DNA from 2 places in the Corynebacterium singulare genome. Region 2 is predicted to be linked to the other one. Evidence: predicted binding sites of a transcription regulator. Region 2 holds the regulator's gene; the other holds the start of a gene.

Region 1 (12,115 bases), 230 kb from region 2:
ACCATGCGGGCGAACAATTCCTGGAGTGTCGGAGCCTCCGGAGTGGTCAGGGTGGTGGGCACAGGCTCACGGTTGATACGTGTGCCCGTTGTACCAATGAGGCCAACGGAGTAGCCCGCGTGGAGCAGACCTGCTTCAAGCAGGTAGCTCGTCGTTGTCTTGCCGGAGGTACCCGTCACGCCGAGAATGGTGAGATTTTCCGTAGGATGCTCATAAATTTCCGCTGCAACAAGGCCGAGAATAGCGCGAATATCCTCCACAACAAGAACGGGACGCGATTCTCCCGCCGAGGCAAGAAGGGCCTGGCCTTCCTCATCCGTGAGGATGGCGGCTGCCGGAGTATCAGCGGCATAGCGTGCTCCGTGCACACGGGTTCCAGGCAGCGCGGCGAAAAGGCCGCCAGGTGCCAGCTTCGCAGAGTTCAGGCCGCAGGAGTCCACGGTAACCGAGGCATCCCCGATCACCCGACCTCCGGCAATCTCCGCTAGGCGTTCAAGGCTGATGCTGCTTGTCACTGTGTTTCCTTTGCTTTCTGTTTTCTCTTTGGCTCTGAAATTCTGTGAGTAAGTCGTGGTGTTGAGGTGGGCATTTACTCAGCGCGCATCGTTAGCGGGGGCGCCGGCGGTGAGGGCGGGATGTTATCGCGGTTGAGCAGCCAGGCGGCAATGTCGCTGAACACTGGAGCTGCAGACTGCCCTCCAGAACCGTCGTCATTGACGCCGGATTCGGGTTCGTCGAGCATGATGGCGACGACGAAACGGGGGTCGTCGGCAGGGGCGATGCCTGCAAACGTGATCCAGTATTTGGAGTTAGAGTAGGCACCGGTCTCCTCATCGACCTTCTGCGCGGTACCTGTCTTACCGGACAGCTGGTAGCCCTCAATCTGGGCGTTGCCGGCAGTACCGTTATTGATGCCTAGCTCGTCTGACTGGAAGACGGCTCGGAACATGTCGACCACAGTCTCCGCGGTTTCCGGGCTCACGACCTGAGTGGTCTCTGGCTCGTCCAGCTCTTCCTTGGTGCCATCCGGGCCGGTGATGGAATCAATAATGCGGGGCTCAATCCGCTCGCCGTCATTGGCTAGTGTCTGGTAGACCGAAGCCAGTTGCAAAGCTGTCCATGATTGTCCCTGGCCGATAGGCAGGTTAGCGAACGTACCGCCCGACCACTGGGAGCGTGCCGGAACAAGGCCAGGCGACTCATTGGGAAGCTCAATACCCGAGGTCTGGCCGAGTCCAAATTTTTTCAGGTACTCAGCGTAAGTGTCTTGGCCCAAACGATCCGCCAACATCAGCGTGCCCACGTTCGATGACTTACCAAAAATACCGGTGGTGGTGTATGGCTCAACGCCATGCTGCCACGCATCGTTAACGGTAACGCCCGCCATATCGATAGAACCAGGAACCTGATGAACCTCGTTGGGGTCAGTGAGGCCTTCCTCGATAGTCGCAGCGGCGGTGATGATTTTCGCCACGGAGCCTGGTTCGAAGGGGTGCGAGATGCTGCGGTTGTCAAAGGTCTTATTCTTCTCCAGCTGCTTCTCAATGTCCTTATTCGGATCAATAGTGCCCGTATTCGCCATAGCGAGAACTTGTCCCGTTGCAGCATCAAGAACCACAGCTTCAGCACTCTTGGCCTTCGAGTTCGCCTTTGCCTTTTCCAGCTTCTGCTGGACGTAGGTCTGGAGGTCGAGATCAAGGGTCAAGGTTACGTTCTTACCGTCAGTGGTCGGCACCTGGTCACGGAGGGTGCCGGGGATGACCTGGCCGCTTGCGGAGACATCCTCGGTCGAACTGCCGTCGATTCCTGTCAACGTGGTGTCACCCGAGGCTTCGAAACCGAACTGGCCTTGGCCGTCCATAGACACTTTGCCGATGACATTCTCCGCAATCGACCCATTGGGGTATTGGCGAATCTGCTGCTCATCCGCAGCTAGTCCGTGGTACTGCTCAGAAATCGTCACCGCAACATCCGGATCAACGTTACGAACGAGAACCTCGTATTGGGTATCGGCGCGGAGCTTATCCATGATCTGCTCCGAGTCCACATCACCCGCGTCAATGCCCGCATCCTTGAGCATCCGTGGGATGCCCTCAGACATGTCGGTGAGGCGCTCGGTGACCTTGTCATCGAGGAACTTTTCCTTGGCATCAGGGGCGAGACCTGCGTACTCGGCGGTATCAGCGGCTTCGAGCTTTTCTTGCTGGCGCAGTTCATCACGCAAACGAGTCGGTGACACCGTAAGCGAGCGGGCCCGCATGGTGTAGGCAAGGCGCTGGCCTTCACGGTCAAGAATTTCGCCACGGCCGGCAGTGTCGATGTACACACGCGTGCGTTGGGCTGCAGCCTTAGCCGCAAGGTCAGGGCCCCACACAATCTGTACCCAAGCGAGTCGGCCCATCCACGCCACCATGACCACGAGGAGTAGCGAGGCAACGACGTGCACACGGCGCCGCATGGTCTTCTGCTGGCTCAAGACAGGCTTGCCCGTGCGTGGATGCCTGTCACGTGTGGCAGGGATGACCCTGTCGGCGTCGTATCGCTGCCGTGGCTGGTGTGCTGTGCCGCGCGGCTGGGCGGCACGGGCCGTGGAAGGGCGCCTCGGGCGCCGACCACCGGAGTGTGGTGGAGTCACACGTCACCTTTCTTTCTGCAGCGAATGGGCTCGGTTCCCCCACCGCGGACGGCGGGCGTACTTACACCCGAATTCTGCCCTATGATCACCGCGCGCCCGCGCAGGCACGCGCGGCCAGCCGCGGAATCTAGCCGCGGGCAGCGTAGGGAGCTTGCGCCGGGATGTCCGGCAGCTCCACGGCACCGTCGGCCGGGGCTGATTCCTCCGGGTGGGTCTCTTGGCCAGCTGGCGCTTCCTGCTCAACGTCCTCACCGCGCGGTACACCGTTGTGGAGGTTCGGGCGGGCGTTGAGGTTGCCTGACATGTTGGCCGTTGCATTCGGGTCACTGGAGGCGCGGCCCGGTCGGACTGGTTCACCGTTAACGTCGACGACGGATTCCATCTCCGGGGTCGCTTCGCGCTTTTCCTGAACCTTTCCTTCACCGTCAGCCTCGACGATGCCTGGCTGTACCGGGATACCCATTTTGGCCTCGTGCGCACGGCGGGCAACGTCAGAAGAAGAACGAACATTCTCAAGGTCGCGGTTCAAGGTTTCCAGCTGATTGTTCAAGGTGGACTCGTGAGCCGTTAGTTGCTGAATCTTAAAGGTCTGAGAGGTCGACAGACCCGACAGCCACATCGCTCCCACCACTCCGGTGATGAGCAGCGCGATAGCGATAACAGAGAGTCGCGCAAAAAGACCGTTGTTCTTCGGCTTGTGAACGACGCGGCGACCGCGGTTGCTCACTACTTGTTTAGAACCGAGACGGCTTCCACGCAGACCTTCGCTCTTACGGCGAGGAGGCACCGTGCTGCGGTGCGGAGAGCGGCTCGGCAACGGTGTCGTGCGGCGTCCTCGTTCGAGCAGCGCGGTTCCCTGGCCGGCGTAGTCAGATCCGGTGGTGAAATCGCGGCTGGCGCCCATGGTGGGGATCCTCTCGTGGTGGGGGGATGGGACTGTGCGGTCTCGTAGCGTCATGATTTTCCTCCCGGGTCATGGAAAGAGGGCGTTCCCTCGACTCGCTCGAGAGCCCGTACTCGAACTGAGGCGGCCCGCGAGTTCTCAGCTATCTCGTCCTCGCTGGCCTTCTCAGCACCGCGCGTCACGATGGAATAGTGAGCGGCGGTACCGGGGAGATCCATCGGCAGGCCAGCCGGGGTTGTTGAGGTGCTGAGCTCCTTGAAGGCCTGCTTCACAATGCGATCCTCGAGGGATTGATAGCTCATGAACACCGCACGCCCACCCACGGCGAGTGCATCCGTAATGACCGGGATGACATTCTCGATGGCCTCCAGTTCGCGGTTGACCTCCACGCGAAGTGCTTGGAAGGTGCGTTTAGCTGGGTGACCACCGGTACGACGAGTGGCAGCTGGAATTACTGCGTACAGAAGCTCAACCAAGCGCGCAGACGTAGTAAACGGTTCTTTTTCTCGCTCCTTGAGGACTGCAGAAGCAATCTTTCCGGCGAAGCGCTCGTCACCATATGTTTTGAGTACACGGGCCAAATCCCCGTGGCTGTAGGTGTTTAGAATGTCTGCAGCCGTGATCCCCTGGCTTGGATCCATGCGCATATCCAATGGCGCATCCGTCTTGTACGCAAAGCCACGGTCAACCTGATCCAGCTGCATGGAGGACACCCCCAAATCAAACAGCGCACCGGCCACTCCATGCTCGCGTGCGATGGCAAAAATCTCATGGTCGCCGCGCGCAATTGCACCACCAACGTCATCAAAGCGAGCGTTGACGCCGATGAAGCGGTCCGGAAAGGCGGAGAGGCGCTGTGATGCAGCGCCTAGCGACGCCCCATCCCTGTCCACACCAATAATGCGCACTGAGGGGAACTCATGAAGGAAGTATTCGCTGTGGCCACCCGCACCGAGCGTGCCGTCCACGATGATGGCGTTGTCCCCCAGTGCATCGACGGCAGGCGCCAGCAACTGCGCCATGCGCGCACGCATTACTGGTACGTGTCCGTGGTTTTCTTTTACGTCGTAGGTGATGTTCTCATCCTGTGCCACAGCCCGCTGTCCCCCTCTCTTAAGGCGCCTGAGTTCGCTGTCTGGTTTGGTCGATAAGAATCGAGTGCGTATAGGGCCCTGTCCGAGGAAGGCTTCTGATATCGGGGAAGTACACCAGATCATCCTCCTCGGGCAGAGTCCGTACACGCACTCTCGTTATTCCAGCCTCTACAAAAGGCCAGCTAGCACGTCATCGGCATCTGCCGCCGAATAAGCGTCTTCAGTTTGCGCCTGGTACTCAGCCCATGCAGCTGCGTCCCAGATTTCGAGGAAGTCAACCGAGCCAACAACCACGCATTCCTTGGTGAGGTTTGCGTACTCGCGGTGCCCCGCGGATAGCGTGATACGTCCGTGCCCGTCGGGGCGCTGTTCGTCCGCACTTGCTGCCAAGTTACGAATGAACGCACGCGCGTCCGGGTTGGTGCGTGACACAGCCGCTGCTTTCCGAGCTCGTGCCGCGAACTCCTCTCGCGGGTAGACCGCGAGCGAATGATCCTGCCCTTTGGTGACCATCAGGCCACCGGCCAGCTCTTCACGAAACTTCGCCGGAAGCGTAAGCCGCCCTTTGTCGTCGAGCTTGGGAGTGTAGGTACCGAGAAACATCCCGGGTCCACCTTCCTGTCACTCGAAAACTCCGGATTCCTCTTGCGACAAGAGAGCAATTCTCCTCCGCTATGCCCCACTCTACCCCACTTTCCCCCACCTACCACACCTTAGAAGCGAATTACACGGGCGTGTCTTTCTATAACCCCAGATAAAAGGCATTGTTTTCAGTGGGGGGAATTCCCCGGCACCCCCTTGACAGACTACCCATTGCACCCCATCCACCCCCTCGGTAACACTCACCACTTTGAGAGCTCTATCCCCTTCCCCCACTCGCGAAAGGCTCTTCCTGCACTTTCCGACGCTCTTCTCCCCATCCACCCCCGCGAAAGCGCTCGCCATCCCCAGAGTTCAATGCCAGGTGGGGCAAAGTGGGGAATGTGGGGCAAAGTGGGGGATCTAGGCAAAACAAAAGCGCCGCACCTCTCTGCATGCGATGACAGAAGCCATCGCCGCAAAGTGGTGCGGCGCCTCACCGAGAGAGCTAGCGCATTTAGCGCTCCTCGAAACGGCGACGGAAGTTATCCTCCAAGCGGTTACCCATTCCGCCATTCTTCTTTTTTGATTGCTTAGCGCGCGAAGGATATGCCGCGGCAGACACTAACGAACCCTCCGCGTTGCCACGAAGCATCCACACGCCTGCACCGAACATCACAAGGAAGCCAAGCACGGACAAGGCGATGAACCAGAGCGACTGCTGCGCCAAAGCGATGCCCCCAACCATCATGCATAAACCAACGACGACGAGGGCCACACCGCGGAGAGTAATGGCACCGGCTCCTCCCCCGAAGGAGGAATCACCGGATACAGACGCACCAAAGTCAGGGTCGTTGGCCAGCAACGACTGTTCAATTTCACGCAGCGCTTGCTGTTCTTGCTCAGAAAGGGCCACAGCGTCCTCCGTACTGGGTTGCGGGTAGTTGGGGTCTAATTTTAGGGGGTTACATCTCTACAACGTCAAGAGTAGCGAGATAGTTCCCGCAAAGACAGTTCACCCCTGGCACCCCTTCCCGCAACCTCCAACGCTAAGCCGCAAGACCGCCAAAACCGAGTTCGGATTCTGTTGCATCCACGTAGCGAGCAGCAAGTGCCAAGTACTCATAAACAGCATCCTCACCGGGCACCGGATCCAGTCCCGACGCCACACGGGAACGCACGCGCGAGTAATCCTTAAACTCCGCAGCCCACTGAGCATCCGCAGGGCCAATGAGAGCCACCTGCTCCCAGGCAGACGACGGCAAACGGCGACGACGCGCGACCGTCGATGCTGCCACACGTGCACCCGCAGCGCGCAGGGACGCGCGATACGCCATTTCCAGTGCATCCTCTAGGCGCCCGCGGGCGGCACTCTTGCGGGCATCTGCGAGCAAATCAAGAGCCTGCCCCACAAAACGATCGCGGCGCACACACTGCAGCGCCTCCCGGTTGCGGCTCCGCGCTGCCGCCGTTGCTGAAATTACCTGCGCCATGACCACTCCTCCTTGAACATCTCGCTCGCAAACATCACGCTTGCCTGGTCTGTTGCGGTTCACTGTAGAACCACCTCTGTACATCCATCACCAAGTTTAGCTCACATGTTCGATCATAGCAATGGTTTAAGCACATGACAGTAATGACTTTTCGAACACATAAAGTATAAACAACGTCACTCGTTTTCCGCTTTACTTTCGTGTTCGATGAGGATCTGCTGTTATTAGAACCGTGAGTTATACGCTGCGCCGCTTGAGCCCCCAAGAGTTCGCCATTGCCCTCCCGCAACTGGTGGACATCTACATCGAGGCAATGAATTATTCGCCGGGCTTGCGTGACCAGTCCATCGCCCGCTGGCGGTCCGATGCCATCCGCCCAGGATTCTCCTGCGTGGTAGCAACGACCGAACATGGAATCTCTGGCTTTGCCTACGGCTTCCTAGGTTCTCCTGATACATGGTGGGACCGGCAGCTTCGCCGAGCTCTCATGACCAGGGGTGGCCCTACCCCGGAACAAGAAGACGTGCTGCACAACTACTACGAGCTCGCTGAGATCCATGTCCGCCCAGGGGAACAAGGCCACGGGCTCGGGCACAGCATCCTCGATGCCTTCGCGTGGAACCTTCCAGCTCGCTACATCCTTCTATCCACCCCAGAACATTCGACCGAATCTAACTCGGCTTTCCGCCTCTACCGGAGGATGGGTTTTACTGACTTTCTCCGTCAGCTCTACTACCCCGCTGATTCCCGCCCCTTCGCCATCCTTCAATCCTCCGTGCCACTTAACCCCGTCGAGGCCACCCAGCCTGGCGCTTAACCCCCGTGCCCCTGCCAGGTATCGTGGCAAGTGTGACTGAACCGAAGATTCCTTCCTTGGACGACATTCCCGGCGCTGTACGCGACGAGCTCGCGCAGTTTCTCGCCGGCCAACGTAGTGCCATCGCCGCTATTGGCCAGCCAGTAACCAACGCCATCTCCTACCTGGAATCCTTTGTCCTCGACGGCGGAAAGCGCATCCGCCCGCTCTACGCCTGGGCAGGGTTTGTCGGCGCACGTGGCCTCGAGGGGCCAGAATCTCCCGACGCTATGCTGCGTGCAGCCTCATCGTTGGAATTCATCCAGGCCTGCGCACTTATTCACGATGACATCGTGGACGCATCTGATACCCGGCGCGGTAATCCGACGGTTCACCGGGGCGTCGCCAAGCGGCACCGCGACTTGGGCTTGGGCGGTGACTCGGATTTCTTCGGCCAATCCCTGGCCATCCTCATCGGTGACATGGCGCTGGTGTGGGCGGAAGACATGCTCCAAGACTCTGGCTTGAGTCCGAAGGCGCTTGCCCGTGTGCGCGACCCCTGGCGGGGAATGCGCCGAGAAGTCATTGGCGGCCAGATGCTGGATATTTCCCTCGAAGCAGAAGGCTCTGAGGACGCCTCCCTGGCGGATTCGGTGAACCGATTCAAGACGGCCGCCTACACCATTGAGCGTCCCCTCCACCTTGGTGCTGCCGTCGCGGGAGCTTCCGACCAGCTCATTGCTGCTTTCCGCGGCTATGGCCGTGACATCGGCATTGCCTTCCAGCTGCGTGATGACCTGTTGGGGGTCTTCGGTGACCCCGCCGTGACAGGAAAGCCGGCCGGAGACGATCTTCGTGAGGGCAAGCGCACCGTCCTGCTCTCCCTTGCACTGCAGCGCGCGGATGAATCCGACCCCGCTGCGGCCGCCGAGCTACGTCGCCTTATTGGGCAGACTGAGGATCCCCAAGAGATTGCGCGCATGGCGGAAATTATTGAGGCCTCGGGGGCACCGGACGTCGTCGAGCAGCGCATTAGTGACCTCACCCGCTCGGGCCTGGCGCATCTCCACGATGCCCCCGTCTCTCCTGAGGTCACTACGACCTTGGAAGAGCTCGCTCGCAAGTCCACGGCTCGTCGGATGTAGCATGGCCGCCCGCTCGTCCACGCGCCTGACACTGCGCGTCCCCCAGCCTCTGACTCTGGGCATCGTCGCCGCTACCATCCTGGCTCTGGCTTCCTTCTCCGGTGGTGCTTCACGCAACCGGGGAGGCGTTCTCGAAGCCCTCAACATCGGTTTTCTGTCCTACGGTCACGGCCGCAACATAGGCATAGTGCTCTATTGGATAGGCCTCTTCGGGCTCGTCGCCGCCTGGGTGTTGGCGGGACGTCACGTCATCGCGCCGCAACTGAAGGAGCCCACACCGGAAGGGGGTCTGCGCGAGATCCAGCGCATGCTTTTGTGCTGGATAGCGCCTCTTCTCGCCGCAGCTCCCTTGGCCTCACGAGATGTGTATTCCTATCTCATGCAGGGAGCGATGGTGCGCGATGGTTTCGATCCTTATACAGAAGGCGCAGCGGTTAACCCCGGACCTTTCCTGCTTGAGGTCTCTCATGACTGGCGCAACACCACCACGCCGTATGGTCCGCTTCACCTGTGGATGGGCAACGCCGTCACGCACCTCGTGGGCGATCACGTTGAGGCGGGCATCATTGTCTACAAGGCGATTTCCGTCCTTGGTTTCGCGGCTATCGCCTGGTCGATTCCGCGCCTTGCCCGCTCTATCGGCGGCGATCCAGCGCTAGCGCTGTGGCTAGGCGTGGCCAACCCCGTCATGATTTTGCACCTCATTGGCGGTATGCACAATGAATCTGTCATGGTCGGGCTCGTATCTGTGGGTCTCTTGGCAGCAGTGCACCACCGGTTCCATGCCAGCCTTCTCCTCGTGGGCGTTGCGGTCTCGCTCAAGGCCACGGCAGTCATCGCCGCGCCGTTTATCGTTTGGCTCATGGTGCACCGCTGGGCTCCGGACGGTACCCGCATGGTCAAGCGTGTCGGTATCTTCCTCATGGCGGGGGTTCTCGCCGTGGCGGAGGTTGCGGTGGCGGTGGCGGTGATCACGTGGGCGTCGGGAAGCTCGTGGGGATGGCTGTCACAAATCAGCGGCAACTCGAAGGTGATCAACCCGCTAGCGGGTCCAACGCTGCTTGCCGACGTCCTCGTGCCCCTCATCCAGTTCTTCTCCCCCGACACCACATACAACGACGTACTGGGCGTGCTGCGCTCCGCCGGCATGGTGCTCATGCTTCTGGGACTTGTCCTGGTGTGGTGGTGGGGACGCACCGGCGTGCGCCGCGCCATCGCTGGCACAGCCGCCGCCTACCAGGTGGCCTTTGTCTTCAACTCGGTAACACTGCCCTGGTACTACGCGTCGGTGCTGACGCTCATGGGCACGTTCCGCCCACCGCTGTCCATCATCAAACTCACGACTGGCGCAGCACTGTTCATCGGCGTCGCCTTCGCCGGCGATGGAAACCACCAGCTCTATAACTGGTTCTGGGTCATCGGCATGATCGTGGTGGCTTGGACAGCCACGCAGTGGATTTTCGCGGGTGTGCCTGCGTCGGCTACCGCATCTACTAAAAAGCCGACGCCTGCGCGCGCCGAATAACTTCGCGCGCGAGGTGACCGTGCAGGCCATCAATGGGACGGCCTGGCAAGGAATCATCCTCAGTAAACAGGTGAGCGAGGATTTCGTTATCACTCCACCCGTTGTCCGACAGCACCGTAATCACGCCAGAGACGTACTTGGAAATCGCGCCCTTGGTGTTGAAGAAGGCGGCTGGGACACGTCGGTTACCCTCCGGATCACGCCAGGCGATGAACTTGCGGGCATTAAGCAAATCAAAGACGCGGGTAATCGGCAGGTCTAGCTTCTCAGCTACCTCCTTGAGCGTTAGAAGCTCCTCACCCGCCAGAAGTTGCGGCAGCTCGGGATGGGAATTTTCGTGAGAGTTAGCAGAATTAGTCACAGACACAACTGTAGCGGGATCACACTTTGGCGCGGGGATCGGCCATACTGGAATCCATGACGAGGCTGAACGTGGGCGATATTCTTGAAGGACGCTACCGCATCGATCAGCCGATCGCCCGCGGAGGCATGTCCACTGTCTACCGCTGCGTGGACATGCGTTTGGGCCGCGCCGTAGCCGCTAAGGTGATGGATGAGCGCTACCACGATGACCCCGTCTTCGTTACCCGTTTCGAGCGTGAGGCCCGCGCCATGGCGCAGCTCAGTCACCCCAACCTCGTCGGGGTCCACGACTTTTCCGCAGACGGGCTGCCCATCTATCTCATCATGGAGCTCATTACCGGCGGCACGCTGCGCGAACTCCTAGCTGAGCGCGGTCCCATGCCGCCGCATGCCGCCGCCGGGGTCATGCACTCAGTGCTGGCGGGGCTCAGTGAGGTCCACGATGCCGGACTTGTCCACCGCGATATCAAGCCGGACAACGTCCTCATCACCAGCACCCACCGCGTCAAGGTTGGTGATTTCGGTCTCGTGCGCTCAGCACGCGCCGAGCACGACAGCTCCGGCCACATTGTCGGCACCGTCAGCTACCTCTCCCCCGAGCAGGTAACAGGTGCAGACATCACCCCCGCCTCTGATGTCTACTCAGCCGGAATCGTCCTCTTCGAGCTGCTCACCGGCACTGTCCCTTTCTCCGGTGAAACCCCACTGGCGCATGCCACCGCTCGCGTCCATGCGGATGTTCCGGCTCCGTCCTCACGTATTGAGGGCGTGCCCATGCTTTTCGACGCCCTCGTGGCCACCGCCACCGCACGCCATCCCGCCGAGCGTTTCGCCGACGCCGGTGAGTTCCTCGACGCGCTCGATGACGTCTCCCGCGAGCTCCAGCTACCGGCCTTCACTGTCCCCATCCCTCACAACTCGGCCGCGGCACGCACGGCCGCCGTTCCCACCGACTTTGGAGGCGCGGGCAATACTCGAGTCTTTGACGCAACCTCGGCGATTGAAACCCCTCGCGTAGAAACACCCGTCTATGACGGCCCCTCTTATGAGACGAGAGTCGAGCCTCCCTTGGCTCCCCCACCAGCTGCTCCGCACACTGCTCCCCCGGCTCCCGTGGATGAACCCTACGCGCCTCCGGGTGCTATCGAGGAACCCGAGGAACGCCCGCTCAGCAACCGCAGCGCGGTCGCGCTCATCGGCTTCCTCATCCTGGTCGGCCTCGCCACGCTCGCTGTTGCCGTCGCAGCGTGGTGGTTTGGCTCCGGAGAATACGGCACGTGGCCGATCCTCTGGAGGCCATACTAACCTGCGGCGAAAGTGCCGCAGCTTTCTAGTTGCGCAGCATCTCCGCAATGAGGAAGGACAGTTCCAGCGACTGCTGGGTGTTCAGTCGCGGGTCCACGGCGGACTCGTAGCGGCCCGGCAGATCCACGTCCGTGATGTCCTCAGCACCACCGAGGCATTCGGTGACATCCTCACCGGTGAATTCCAGGTGCACGCCACCCGGGTGGGTGCCCAGCTCGCGGTGGACCTCGAAGAAGCCCTGCACCTCGTCGACGATCTTGTCGAAGTGACGGGTCT
Region 2 (12,115 bases):
CGAGGCGGGAACAGCGGCGCCGGCAGAAGCTGCTCCTGCTGCAACCGCAGTAGTTGGAGCGGTGTCGGTGGTCTTTTTCTTAGGCTTTTCGGCGTTGACGACGTCCAGGACCAGTGTCACAATCTCGTCCGTGGTCTTTGCGGTGCGCAGCGACTCAAGAAAGTCCTTCTTAACGAGTGCTCGGGCGAGTTTGGACAGAATTTTAAGGTGTGCCTTGCCACCGCCTTCGGGAGCCGCGATGAGAAAGACCAGTTGTGCGTCGCCATCGGGCCCCGAGAAGTCCACGCCGTGGGAGAGTCGGGCGAAAGCTAAGGTGGGTTCGCTGACTGCCGCTGAACGGCAGTGCGGGATAGCTACGCCGCCGGGGACACCAGTACCAGCTTTTTCCTCACGGGCGATGGCGGGTGCTGCGAGTTCGTCGACAGAGCTTGCTCGTCCGGTCTTGTGGACCAGCGTGGCGAGGTTGGTGATGACGGATTCGATGCTGTCACCGAAGTCAGCGTCGAGAGCAACGAGGTCGGTGGTGATGAGATCGGATGCCATGTGGGTGCACTCCTAACAGGTGCTAGTGGGCGGGGACTGCACTGACTGCAGTGCCTTCGATATCAAGTTCTTCGGGGGTGGGGAGTTGTGTTCCGGGAAGGCCGGCGGCTGCGGAGCCGTAGGCCACAGCGCTACGCAAGGCGTCTGCGCTCGAGGCGCCGCGACGGCGAGCCAGGATGTATCCGGACAGGGAAGAATCACCTGCGCCTACGGTGGACTTCACGGTCACTGGCGGGGGAGTAGCGGCCCAGGCTTCATCTTCGGTGACCAAAACCGCGCCGGCGCTGCCTAGCGTGACAAGGACCTCGGAAATGCCGCGCTTGACGACGTCCCTCGCGGCCTTCACAACGCCTTCAAAATCACCGTTCTCAGCGGATACCTCTAGGGCTTGGCCGTCGACACCAGCGAGCTGCCCCAGCTCAAGACCGTTGGGCTTGATGAGATCGGGGGCGGCAGTATCGAGGTTTTCACCGAGCGCGACCATAGGGGCGTCGGACGTATCGACGGCGATGTGGAGCTGAGGGTTGGCCTCGCGGGCGACGGTAATGAGGTGTGTGTACCAATCAGCAGGAACGCCTTTGGGCAAGGACCCAGCCATGATGAGCCACTCAGCACGAGGCGCGTACTCGGCGAGCGCTGCGGCGATAGCTTTCTGATCTCTTTCGCTGAGCGTGGGTCCGGGGCCGTTGAGTTTGGTCGTTCGGCCATCAGGCTCCGTCAACGTGGTGTTGGTTCGCACAGCACCGTCAATCTCCACCGCGTGGACGGGGATGGAGTCTGCCGCAGTGAGTGCGAGGAAGTGATCACCTAGAGCGGCTGGCAGGAGAGCTAGGCTGTCGGCGCCTGCTTTCGTCACCGCATGGGTGACGTTGACGCCTTTTCCACCGGCTACGTGGGTAACCGACGCGGCTCGGTGGACTGAGCCGGGCTGTATCGCTTCCTTGAGCGTAATGGTGGCGTCGATGCTGGGGTTCGGGGTCAAAGTAAGGATCATTCTGGAGAGTCGTCCCCTTTCGCGGCGTACGTATATTGGGAGCCACCAGTCATCGTGGCGTACCTGCCACGTTGAGGTTGTCTCGGCCATTGGAGAGTGAATGTTGTTTCATTTCCGATTGTTGCCCGATTGTGTCTGGTTGTCAATAGGATCACTCTGGTTTTCATTGAATTTTTGGGCAACATGTGGTGTTCTGGGTTAAGGAAAAATCGTCTCCGTTAAGGATTTGTGTCATGGAAAACGCATCCCCATCCACCATCAAAGGAACCGGAGTTGTTGCCGGTGTTGCTTATGCCGAAGCGGTGTGGGTTCGCCCCCGCCCGGAGCTACCTACTGCCGGAGAAACCATCGCGGAGGAAAACCGCGATGCAGAATACGACCGTTTCCTCGAAGCCGTCGATATCGTCGCCAGCCGCTTAGAACAGCGCGCTGCTGGTGCTGATGGCCAGGCTGCGGAGGTGTTGACAGCCACCGCTGGAATGGTGAAGGACCGCGGCTGGCATAAGGCCGTCCGTAAGGGTATTCGCGGTGGTAAAAATGCTGAGTACGCGACTGTTGGTGCAACGGACAAATTCGTCACCATGTTTGAGGCCGCTGGCGGAGTTATGGCGGAACGCACCACGGACCTGAAGGACGTGCGAGACCGAGTTATTGCGCAACTTCGTGGGGAGCAGGAACCGGGTCTTCCCATGGTCGACGGTGAAGCGGTTCTGCTCGCTGATGACCTAGCCCCCGCAGATACCGCAACCCTTGACACCTCCCACATCAAGGCACTGGTGACTGAACTCGGTGGCCCGACTAGCCACACTGCGATTATCGCCCGCCAACTGGACATCCCATGCATCGTGGCGGTTGGAGCGGAATTGCGCACGATTGACGCCGGCACGCAGGTCTTCGTTGATGGTTCCGTGGGCACGGTGTCCCTCGGTGCAGACCGTGAGAGCTCGCTCAAGGCCGTTGAGGAGTACCGTGAGAAGGCAGCCCGTGTTGCCGAGTGGCGTGGCCCAGCACAGACCAAGGACAGTCACCGCGTGCAGCTGCTGGCCAACGTGGCCGATGGCAACGCTGCGCGTATTGCCTCGGATTCCCAAGCGGAAGGCATTGGACTTTACCGTACGGAGTTGTCCTTCCTTTCTGCGAGCGAGGAACCTACCGTCGATGAACAGGCACGTATCTACGGCAAGGTGTTTAACTCGTTCCCCAGCGCCAAGGTGGTCGTTCGCACACTCGATGCTGGATCGGATAAGCCGATTTCTTACGCCACCCTGGACTCCGAAGAGAACCCTGCGTTGGGCGTGCGAGGTTTGCGAGTCGCGCGCGACAATGAGGCACTGTTGACCCGCCAGCTCGATGCCATCGCGCAGGCGGCCGCTCAACGTGATGAGGATTCCACCACGTGGGTCATGGCCCCGATGTTGGCCACTGCGGTTGAGGCAAAATGGTTCGCGGGATTGTGCCGTGAGCGTGGCCTGACCGCCGGTGCCATGATTGAGGTTCCCGCTGCCGCACTGATGGCAGACACCATCATGCCGCACCTCGATTTCGTTTCTATTGGCACCAACGATCTCACTCAGTACACGATGGCTGCTGACCGCCTGTCCCCGCAGCTGGCCTACCTGACGGATCCATGGCAGCCTGCAGTTCTGCGCCTCATTCAGCACACCTGTGTGGTTGGCCGCGATAACAACGTTCCGGTCGGCGTGTGTGGTGAGGCAGCTGCTGATCCAATGCTGGCGTGCGTACTAACCGGCCTTGGGGTGACCTCGTTGTCCGCAGCTTCGACTGCAGTTGCTGGAGTGGGCGCACAACTGGCTGAACTTACTTTTGAGCAGTGTGAAAAGATGGCGGAAGCTGCTGTCAATGCAGAGAGCCCATCTGAGGCCCGTTCTGCAGTTATTGCGCTGCTTGAGGAGTTTTAAAGACCCCTTCATGCCTTAACGAAAACCACCCCTGACACCTCAATCCTATGAGGGGTCAGGGGTGATTGATCTTTTAAGTAGAGCCAGAGACCTCAGCCGGGAACTAATGTTCGGGGGCGATGATGACGTCGATGCCATGCTCCTTGAGCGCCTCGACAAATGTCTCTGGAGCTGCAGAGTCGGTGATGACAACATCAATGTCGTCGAGAGAAGCGAAGCTGACTAGGTAATCGTTACCCAACTTCGACGAATCGCACAGAACGACTACGCGATGGGCATTGGTAACAAAAGCGGACTTGATGGCAGCTTCTTGCGAATCTGCAGTAGATAGACCGTGGTCAACGGTCAAGGCGTTGGTGCCGATGAAGGCGACGTCGGCGCGCATCAGCGCCATTGTTCGCAGTGCCGTATCGCCCACAACCGCTTGGGTAATAGCGCGAACGGTGCCACCCAACAACTGGACATCGGATACACCATTGTTGGCCAAAGACAGGGCGATTGGCAGACTATTCGACACGATGTTGAACTGGCCTGCTGAATAGCGCTGGCCGATTAGGTCGGCGAGGGCATTAGTCGTTGTACCAGCGTCGAGGAAGATACTTCCTCCGTCTGGAAGCTGATCCAGGGCGGCACGGGCAATAGCCATCTTCGCTCCAGTTGCAGAACGCTGACGCGTATCTAGGGTGAACTCGGCGGTTTGGAAAGATTGGGAGGCGACAGCGCCGCCATGAACTCTGTGGACAACTCCCTCACGGTCGAGGACGGCAAGATCACGGCGAATAGTTTCGGCAGTGACGTCGAAGCGTTCGGACAATTCAGTGACGTTAACCCGGCCTTCCACGGCGGTTAGCGAGGCAATCTGACGGCGACGTTCTTCTGCGTACATAGTTCCTCCCTTTGAGGGGCTCCATGGGGGACGGTCGCTGCGCCGGACTGTGGCTCGGAGAAAGTCTCGAAGCGGCGAACGAACGAAGCAACGAATGTTGTGGCAATGTCTCCATTCTCGCATTAAGTGCGGGCAAAGCGGAACTAAACAAATCAAAACACATAGAATGCCATAAGATTCATCTCCAAGTCCTGCGTTGGCCTGCACATTTGGGATTCTGTGATTTAGCACGCTGATTGGGTGCAGATCGGGCACATACACACACACAAGGGGGTGGAAAAAGAAAAACTCTCCGCTCGATTCGCCCGCACCGTGTGGAGTGTGGAGGGGAGATTGAGCAGGGAAAGAGGCGCTAGATGCGACGTGGGGCGGGGACTGTCTAAAGCTTGCGGAAGACTGAGACGACCTTACCCATGATCTCGGCCTCGTCACCCTTGATCGGGGAGTAAGCCTCATTGTGCGGAAGCAGCCACACGCCGGAGGAATCGCGGTGGAACTCCTTGACCGTGGCTTCCTCTCCATCAAGGAGTGCTGCAACAAACTCGCCCTCCTCAGCGACTGATTGCGAACGAATGATGACCCAGTCGCCATTAAGGATGCCCGCGTCCTGCATGGAATCCCCGACTACTTGCAGCATGTAGAGCTCACCATTGCCAACGATGTCATCGGGCATAGGGAAGTAGGTGTCAATATTCTCTTCGGCGGTGATGGGGGAGCCCGCTGCGATGCGACCGACAACCGGAATATAAGTCGGTGCGGATGCTTCTTCCGGAATGTCACCCGTGACGGCTTCAACAGTTTCCTTGGCTGAGCTGGCTTTCCGGCCTGGTTTCTTAGAATCATCGGCACTAGGGAAGTGGCGAACGTCTACGGCGCGCGGCTTGTTAGGGTCACGGCGCAAAAAGCCCTTTTCCTCGAGCTGTTTTAGCTGGTATGCCACTGAAGAAGTGGACTGAAGTCCAGTGGCGTCACCAATTTCACGAATGCTTGGCGGGTATCCACGCAGCATTACGGCATCGTGGATGACCTCGAGAATGCGTCGTTGGCGTGGGGATAGAGATTCGAGAGTAGGCTGGTCGTTCTTTTTGGGTTTACGGGCCATGTCAACTCCTAGGAAGGCTTGGAGGGTGGTCGGGGAAATGCGATCTATTGGGTGATGTATCTGGGGCAGATTGTGTTGTCGCCTGGTTCCTTTGTATCACGTAAAGAAAAAATGTTCGAGAGTCGGCGCGCAGATGTGGACAAATTTTCGAGGAGGTGTTATAAATCGAACATACGCATCAATTCGAACTATTTAGCGATGGAAGTGTTCGATGGTGTCGGAGTGCTTTTCTACACTTCAGCTATCGCCATCACCTAGTGACCAACCAACGAAAGGCAACAACATGGCTATCGCCCTCAATACCAACCGTAACCACAGCTTCTCGGCTCGCGGCGAAAGTTTTTCGCGTCCTTCAGTAGTGCCACCGGCGTCGGTGTGGGAGCCCTCTGCGCTTGGTAATGACTCCGCGCGCCGAATCTCACCAACGGAACATGTTCGAACTTTATCGCCGTTAGATAGAACACAGAGGCGTGATGTACGACGGGTTGAAAGCGCCGCAGTTGCGCGATGCAGGGGTGAGAATCGTCTACACGGTGGATCGAACGTAGGTAACTATGTCCTTGGCGCAGTATTCGGCGCTGCGGTGTTTATCGGCACGGTATGGGGCGGGTTGAGCATCGACGGACAAGCTCCGTCCGCACCCTCCGCTACTCAAGACGTGGCCGCGGCTTCCCAGTAGAATTCCGGTAACCTCTACTCCCGATACCGGGCGGGGCGATACAGTGAGTAAACTACGGGGCGATACTCCGCGTCCGAGTTTCTTGCAGTGCTAAACCCACCTTGGGGTGAGTAAGAAGGGCGCAGCTCAAGTCACCGTGAGGAAGGATACCGCGCCGTGTATTGCCCGTTCTGTCACAACGAACAATCACGAGTTATTGACTCCCGTGTGGTGGACAGCGGTACGTCGATACGTCGGCGCCGCGAATGCTCAGCCTGTAAAGGCCGATTTACCACTGTTGAAAAAGCGGTCCTCCTGGTAGTCAAACGCAATGGTCTTGCTGAGCCATTTAGTCGCGACAAGCTCATTCGTGGCGTGCAACGTGCATGCCAAGGCCGTGACGTGAGCGATGATGCACTGAAGAAGCTGGCGCAAGAGGTAGAGGAAACAGTGCGCAGCCATGGATCCTCCCAGGTGAATGCCAACGACATCGGCCTAGCCATTCTCGAGCCGTTGCGTGACCTCGATGAGGTGGCCTATCTACGATTTGCGTCCGTATACAAGTCTTTCGAAAGCGCGGATGACTTCGAATCTGAGATTCGCCTTATGCGTCGACGCGATCGAGACTACTTCTAGCGCACTTTGTCGGCGGCCTTCTGCACTCGGCGAAGGGAAACTGCGTGGGCGGTTCCCAGGCGTTGGGCAAAGAGTGAGACCCGCAGTTCCTCGATCATCCAGTAAATGTCCTTGACCTCACGCGTCTTTTCGCGGCCAGGGGGTAGAGCCCGCAGACGGTTAGCCAGATAAGCCTTGGCCTCGTCCACGTCTGCCTGACGGTCGGCATCACGGTCTGGATCGAGGTTCATGTCCTCGAGGCGAATCCGCGCGGCCTGTATATAGCGCGGAAGATGACGCAGGTGCTGGATACCATGGACCGTGAGCGCGTTCGGAGGCAAGAGGAACTCAAGCTGAGAACGAATATCGTCGATGGCTGGGCCCTCCCACTGCTTCAGCTCCGCGGAGAGGTTCGAATACTCAGCCAAACCGGGGGCAATCGCCACGACAGCTTGTCGGACTCGGCCAGGTACTTCTGGTTTCACCGCATTGAGTAACGCGGTGAATTCAGCGGGGCTGCGGACCGGGCCTCCTTTCTCCATCATGATGTCTCGAACCGCTGCGACTCGAGCGTCGTTGATGAGTCCCTTAGCTCCGCCATGCGGGTAAGCATCGACAGCCACTCGCTGCTGCAACGGCAGGCCCTTGACCATCTGCTGGGTATTGACGGAAATCTCCCGCAACAAAAGTGTGAGCGTGGTGGTGATCATGGAGGCATCGGCAGCTGCCTTCGTGGGGTGCACCTTGAGGGCCACACCCTCCTTGGTGGCCACAAGAGCAGGGTAGGCCGTGACTTCGTGGCCATCCACCACGGTGGTGACCTCTTCGTCGATGCTGCCAAGGGTATCGTCAGACCATTCCTTGACTACTTTGGATTCTGATTTGCGGCCGACTCGGGACACAGAGGAAGAGATGTGCCCGGCTTGACGCTGGACTAGAGCCTTGAGGTCGCGGTCGGAATCGATCACCTTGCCGCGCTTATCCACCGCTGCGAAGTTCATCCGCAAGTGTGGATCAAGTTGATCGGGGCGGAAATCAGTGGCGTTAATGCCTTGGCCACCCATCTCCTGCAGCACGGAAGCCAGCTGTTCGGTGAGGCGTCCCTCGTAGGGAAGAAGCTTAGGGAGCGCACGTTCCGCAAACTCAGGGGCCGGCACTACTGTGCGGCGCAGTGCCTTAGGAAGGGACCGAATAAGTTCCGTGACCAGCTCAAGCCGCAGGCCCGGTACCAACCAGTCGAAACCCTCGGTGTCGAGGCCCGCGAGCAGCGGCACGGGAACCATGAGCGTGACGCCATCGAGCGGGTCGCCAGGTTCGAACTTGTAGGAGAGGTCGTAGTCGATGCTGCCCTTCAGCCAGCGGTCGGGGAAAGCCTCCTCGGTGACGTCATGGTCATCCTCAAGGAGCTTCTCTGGATCGAAATCGAGGGCATGTTTGTTCTTTTGCTTCTTCCACCATGAATCGAAGTGCCGAGCCGTGGTGACCGTCTCCGGAATGCGCTGGTCATAGAAGTCGAACAAGGTATCGTCGTCGACGACAAGTCCGCGGCGACGAGCCTTCTCCTCGAATTCGGAGGCCTCAGCAAGCTTGCGCTTGTTGTCGTGGAAGAAGTGGTGGTGGGTCGTCCAGTCGCCGTCGACAAGCGCATTGCGGATGAACATATCGCGGGCCGCTGCTTGGTCGACGCGGTGGTAAGGCACAGTACGGTCAGCCACTACGGTGACCCCGTAGAGGGTCGAGCGCTGGGTGACCACAGCGGAACCGCGTTTTCGTGACCATGTCGGGTCGGAATAGTTGTGCTTTAGAAGGTCCTTCGCCAACTTTTCCACCCACGCTGGATCGATAGCTGCGACGTCGCGTGCCCAAAGCCTGGAGGTCTCCACAAGTTCGGCAGCCATAAGAAACTCCGGTGGCTTCTTTGCCAGGGCAGAACCGGGGAAAACAAGGAACCGCGTGTTGCGGGCGCCGATGAATTCCTTCGAGTTTCCATCACGGGCGCCGATATTGGAGAGCAGTCCGGACAGCAGGGACATGTGGATGTCATCCGGGCGGCGTTCGGTACCTTCCTGGGCTTTCCATCCGAGTTGCTTGGCCACATCGCGCAGTTGGCGTACAAGATCGAACCACTCACGGATGCGCATATAGTGCAAGAAATCAGCCTTCATGCGCTTGCGGAAGGCGTTGCCGCTCATTTCTTCGCGGGTTTCCTGCACAAAGTCCCACAAGTTGAGCATGGACAGGAAGTCGGAGGTCCTGTCCTTGAACCTGGCATGCGACTGATCAGCCTGGGTTTGCTTGTCCATGGGACGTTCGCGCACATCCTGAATCGTCATCGCAGCGACAATGATCATGACGTCCGTCAGACATCCAGAGCTGTTGGCTTCTACGAGCATGCGGGCCATACGTGGATCGACAGGAATGCGCGCGAGGTCGCGGCCTACGCGGGTGAGAACCGGAAGGCCGTCCTTTTCTTTGCCTTGGAGTGCGCCCAGTTCGTGGAGAAGAAGAAGGCCATCGCGAACGGCCTTGGGCTCGGGAGGCTGGACAAAGGGGAACTCGGAAATATCGCCGAGGCGCAGCGAGATCATCTGCAGGATGACGCTGGCAAGGTTGGTGCGCAGAATTTCCGGATCCGTGAATTCTGGGCGAGAAAGGAAATCCTGCTCGCTGTAGAGGCGAATAGCAATACCATCAGCGACACGGCCACAGCGGCCCGAACGCTGGTTGGCGCTGGCCTGAGAAATAGGCTCGATGGGCAGGCGCTGAACCTTGGTTCGGGTGGAATAACGCGAGATACGTGCCGTACCGGTGTCAACAACATAGCGGATACCGGGCACGGTCAGTGATGTCTCGGCGATGTTGGTGGACAAAACGATACGTCGACCGCGGTGCGAGCTGAAGACGCGGTGCTGCTCCTGGTTGGAAAGGCGGCCGAAGAGGGGAGTGACCTCCACGCCGCGCCATCGTCGGCCCTCGATAGCTTCCATCGCATCACGAATATCGCGCTCGCCAGGAAAGAAACAGAGGATATCTCCTTCGCCTTCGGCCATGAGCTCCTCAATGGCTTCGCACAAGGCGTCCAAGGGGTCGAGGTCAATGGTCTTACCACCGGACTCCACCTCAAGGGGGCGGTAGCGGATTTCTACCGGGTAGGTGCGGCCAGAGACTTCGATGATGGGAGCAGGTTCTCCTTCCGCGTTGGAAAAATGCTCTGCGAAGCGTTCTGGGTCAATAGTTGCGGAGGTAATAATCACCTTGAGATCCGGGCGCTTGGGCAGCAGACGTTTGAGATATCCCAGCAGGAAGTCGATATTGAGGGAGCGCTCGTGAGCTTCATCGATGATGATGGTGTCGTACGCGTTAAGGAAGCGGTCTCGTTGCATCTCCGCAAGCAAAATGCCGTCCGTCATGAGCTTCACCGCAGTGGTGGCAGAGACTCGGTCATCAAAGCGGATGGCATAGCCTACCGATTCCCCGATCGACTGATTGAGCTCATCCGCAATGCGCTCGGCCACAGTGCGGGCAGCCAGACGGCGCGGCTGCGTATGGCCAATGAGGCCACGACGTCCGCGGCCGAGCTCCAGACAGATCTTTGGGATCTGAGTGGTCTTACCGGAACCGGTCTCACCGGCAATAATGACCACTTGGTTGTTCTCAATGGCCTCAGCAATGTCGTCTCGCCGTGCGGTGACAGGAAGCTGCTCTGGGTAGCTAATATCGGGAACCCCAGCGTCGATGGCCGCCAAGCGCTCGTGCGCGGTATCAATATCGGCTCTGATGGCCTCGAGAGCGTGGGGCGCGCGGGCTTTGCGGAGGCGGCGGCGGAAAGCTCGCTCATCACTCAAAGAGACATTGGTGAGAGCGCTATAGAGTTCATCGCGAGTGGCAGTCATAATCGCTCTAAAAGCTTACTCTTTCACCGATTAACGTGAAGTTGTTGGTACTCTCGTGTTGTCTATGTGACCAAAGATGTAAAGGACACAAGTGATGACCAATCCCTTTGACCCTAATTCAGAGAACAATTCCTCCCCGAACGGCTTCGGTGGTGGTGTCAATAATAATGGTGGCTTGCCGCGTTATGAGCCGACCAACCACCCAGAAGACCAAGCGGGTTTCGGCCAGCCTGGTGGCTATGGCTCCAACGAAGGATTCGGCGGAAGCGCCTACGGAGGCAGCTCATCTGGCAGCGACTCCTTTGGCGTTGGCCAGGACTACGGCGGCTACGGTGCCTATAACGCTGGCCAGGAGGGCTACGCGGGCGCAGGCTATGGGGGTGACAGCAGTTATAGTGGTCCTGGCCCGCAGGCTGGCCCAGCTTATACCGGTCCGGTGAGCGCTGTTGAAGCCATCAAGTGGGGATTCAACGCCACCCTGAAGAACCCGTTGCTGTGGATTCTGGGCGCTGTCGTCGTTGGTCTTATTCAGCTTGTTAGCCAGGCAGGGGTCAACGCAGCGCAGAATGCCGAAGGTGATGGAGTCAGCGTTGTCTTCGACCTCCTCTCCTTCGTGACGAGCATTCTTTCTCTCGTCATTGGACTTGTGGTCTACCGCTTGGCCTACCGTGAGATTGACACGCCAAAGCCGACGTGGGGGACCCTTTTCCAAGGGGTCCGTTGGATCCAGCCGTTTGTTGTAAGCCTTGTATTGGGCTTGTTGGCCGCTATAGTCATTGTCGCATTGGTAGTCATAGCTATCGTGGTGGGCTTTGGTGGTCTGTCAGCGTCCGAGTTGGACAGTCTGGAACAGCCTTCTGATGGCCAGGTGATGACCTTGGTGGGCTCCATACTCGGCCTGCTGCTAGTGTCTTTTCTTGTCGCGCTGTTCATCCAGCCTTTCTTCGTCCTCATGCCGTGGCTTGCCGCGGACACCTCCTCCATCGGTGAGGCATTCTCGAAGGGGCTGAAGCTGGGTAAGGACAACTACGGTCATATCCTGCTGTTCATTGTTCTTTCTGCTCTGCTATTTGCGGCCTCGCTCATAACGCTGGGCCTTGCGCTGGTGGTCATTGCCCCGGCTATGCAGTTGGCTACTGCGCATCTGTGCCGTCAGTGCCAGGGTCGATATGCTCCGGCGGTGCAGTAAGGCATAACACTCGCGCGTAACGAGTGATCTCGCCCCTTTCCTCTGTCCATCCACACAGGACGGACAGAGGAAAGGGGCACCTCTCGTTTTAGGGAACTGGGAAGAGCTCGCGGGAACGCGTCAGCGCAGCATGGTAGGCGGCAGTGACTAGAGCTCCGAAGGTTCGGAATTCCTCGGCGCGGGCCGCGGATGAGCGAAACGTGAGGCCTACCTGGCGCTCGGCGGCGACAGTGGGGGCAAAGCGGGCAACGGCGAGCTGTGGATGGGTGCATTCGGTAGCCAACGCTGACTCGGGAACCAGGGTGGCGCCGAGGCC

Evidence for each region. The regulator LexA, encoded in region 2, represses DNA repair genes until DNA is damaged. The targets are predictions, from matches to a motif close to CGAACANNTGTTCG.
Region 1: a site for LexA is predicted at 6,804-6,817, ahead of CSING_RS08925 (SAV_6107 family HEPN domain-containing protein). Genes of this name have one in related genera too.

The regions. Positions count from the first base shown of each region.
Region 1 is NZ_CP010827.1:1,910,403-1,922,517, forward strand. It holds gene CSING_RS08895 (UDP-N-acetylmuramoyl-L-alanyl-D-glutamate--2,6-diaminopimelate ligase) at 1-515, opposite strand, end outside; gene CSING_RS08900 (peptidoglycan D,D-transpeptidase FtsI family protein) at 590-2,458, opposite strand; gene CSING_RS08905 (hypothetical protein) at 2,763-3,539, opposite strand; gene rsmH (16S rRNA (cytosine(1402)-N(4))-methyltransferase RsmH) at 3,590-4,573, opposite strand; gene mraZ (division/cell wall cluster transcriptional repressor MraZ) at 4,802-5,236, opposite strand; gene CSING_RS08920 (DUF3040 domain-containing protein) at 5,730-6,128, opposite strand; gene CSING_RS08925 (SAV_6107 family HEPN domain-containing protein) at 6,262-6,705, opposite strand; gene CSING_RS08930 (GNAT family N-acetyltransferase) at 6,938-7,522, shown strand; gene CSING_RS08935 (polyprenyl synthetase family protein) at 7,555-8,646, shown strand; gene CSING_RS08940 (alpha-(1->6)-mannopyranosyltransferase A) at 8,648-10,171, shown strand; gene CSING_RS08945 (Rv2175c family DNA-binding protein) at 10,140-10,532, opposite strand; gene CSING_RS08950 (protein kinase domain-containing protein) at 10,589-11,839, shown strand; gene CSING_RS08955 (class II 3-deoxy-7-phosphoheptulonate synthase) at 11,865-12,115, opposite strand, start outside.
Region 2 is NZ_CP010827.1:1,683,425-1,695,539, reverse strand. It holds gene CSING_RS07890 (PTS fructose transporter subunit IIABC) at 1-543, opposite strand, end outside; gene pfkB (1-phosphofructokinase) at 566-1,537, opposite strand; gene ptsP (phosphoenolpyruvate--protein phosphotransferase) at 1,771-3,456, shown strand; gene CSING_RS07875 (DeoR/GlpR family DNA-binding transcription regulator) at 3,560-4,342, opposite strand; gene lexA (transcriptional repressor LexA) at 4,722-5,444, opposite strand; gene nrdR (transcriptional regulator NrdR) at 6,280-6,738, shown strand; gene hrpA (ATP-dependent RNA helicase HrpA) at 6,735-10,610, opposite strand; gene CSING_RS07855 (DUF4013 domain-containing protein) at 10,705-11,799, shown strand; gene CSING_RS07850 (hydrogen peroxide-inducible genes activator) at 11,888-12,115, opposite strand, start outside.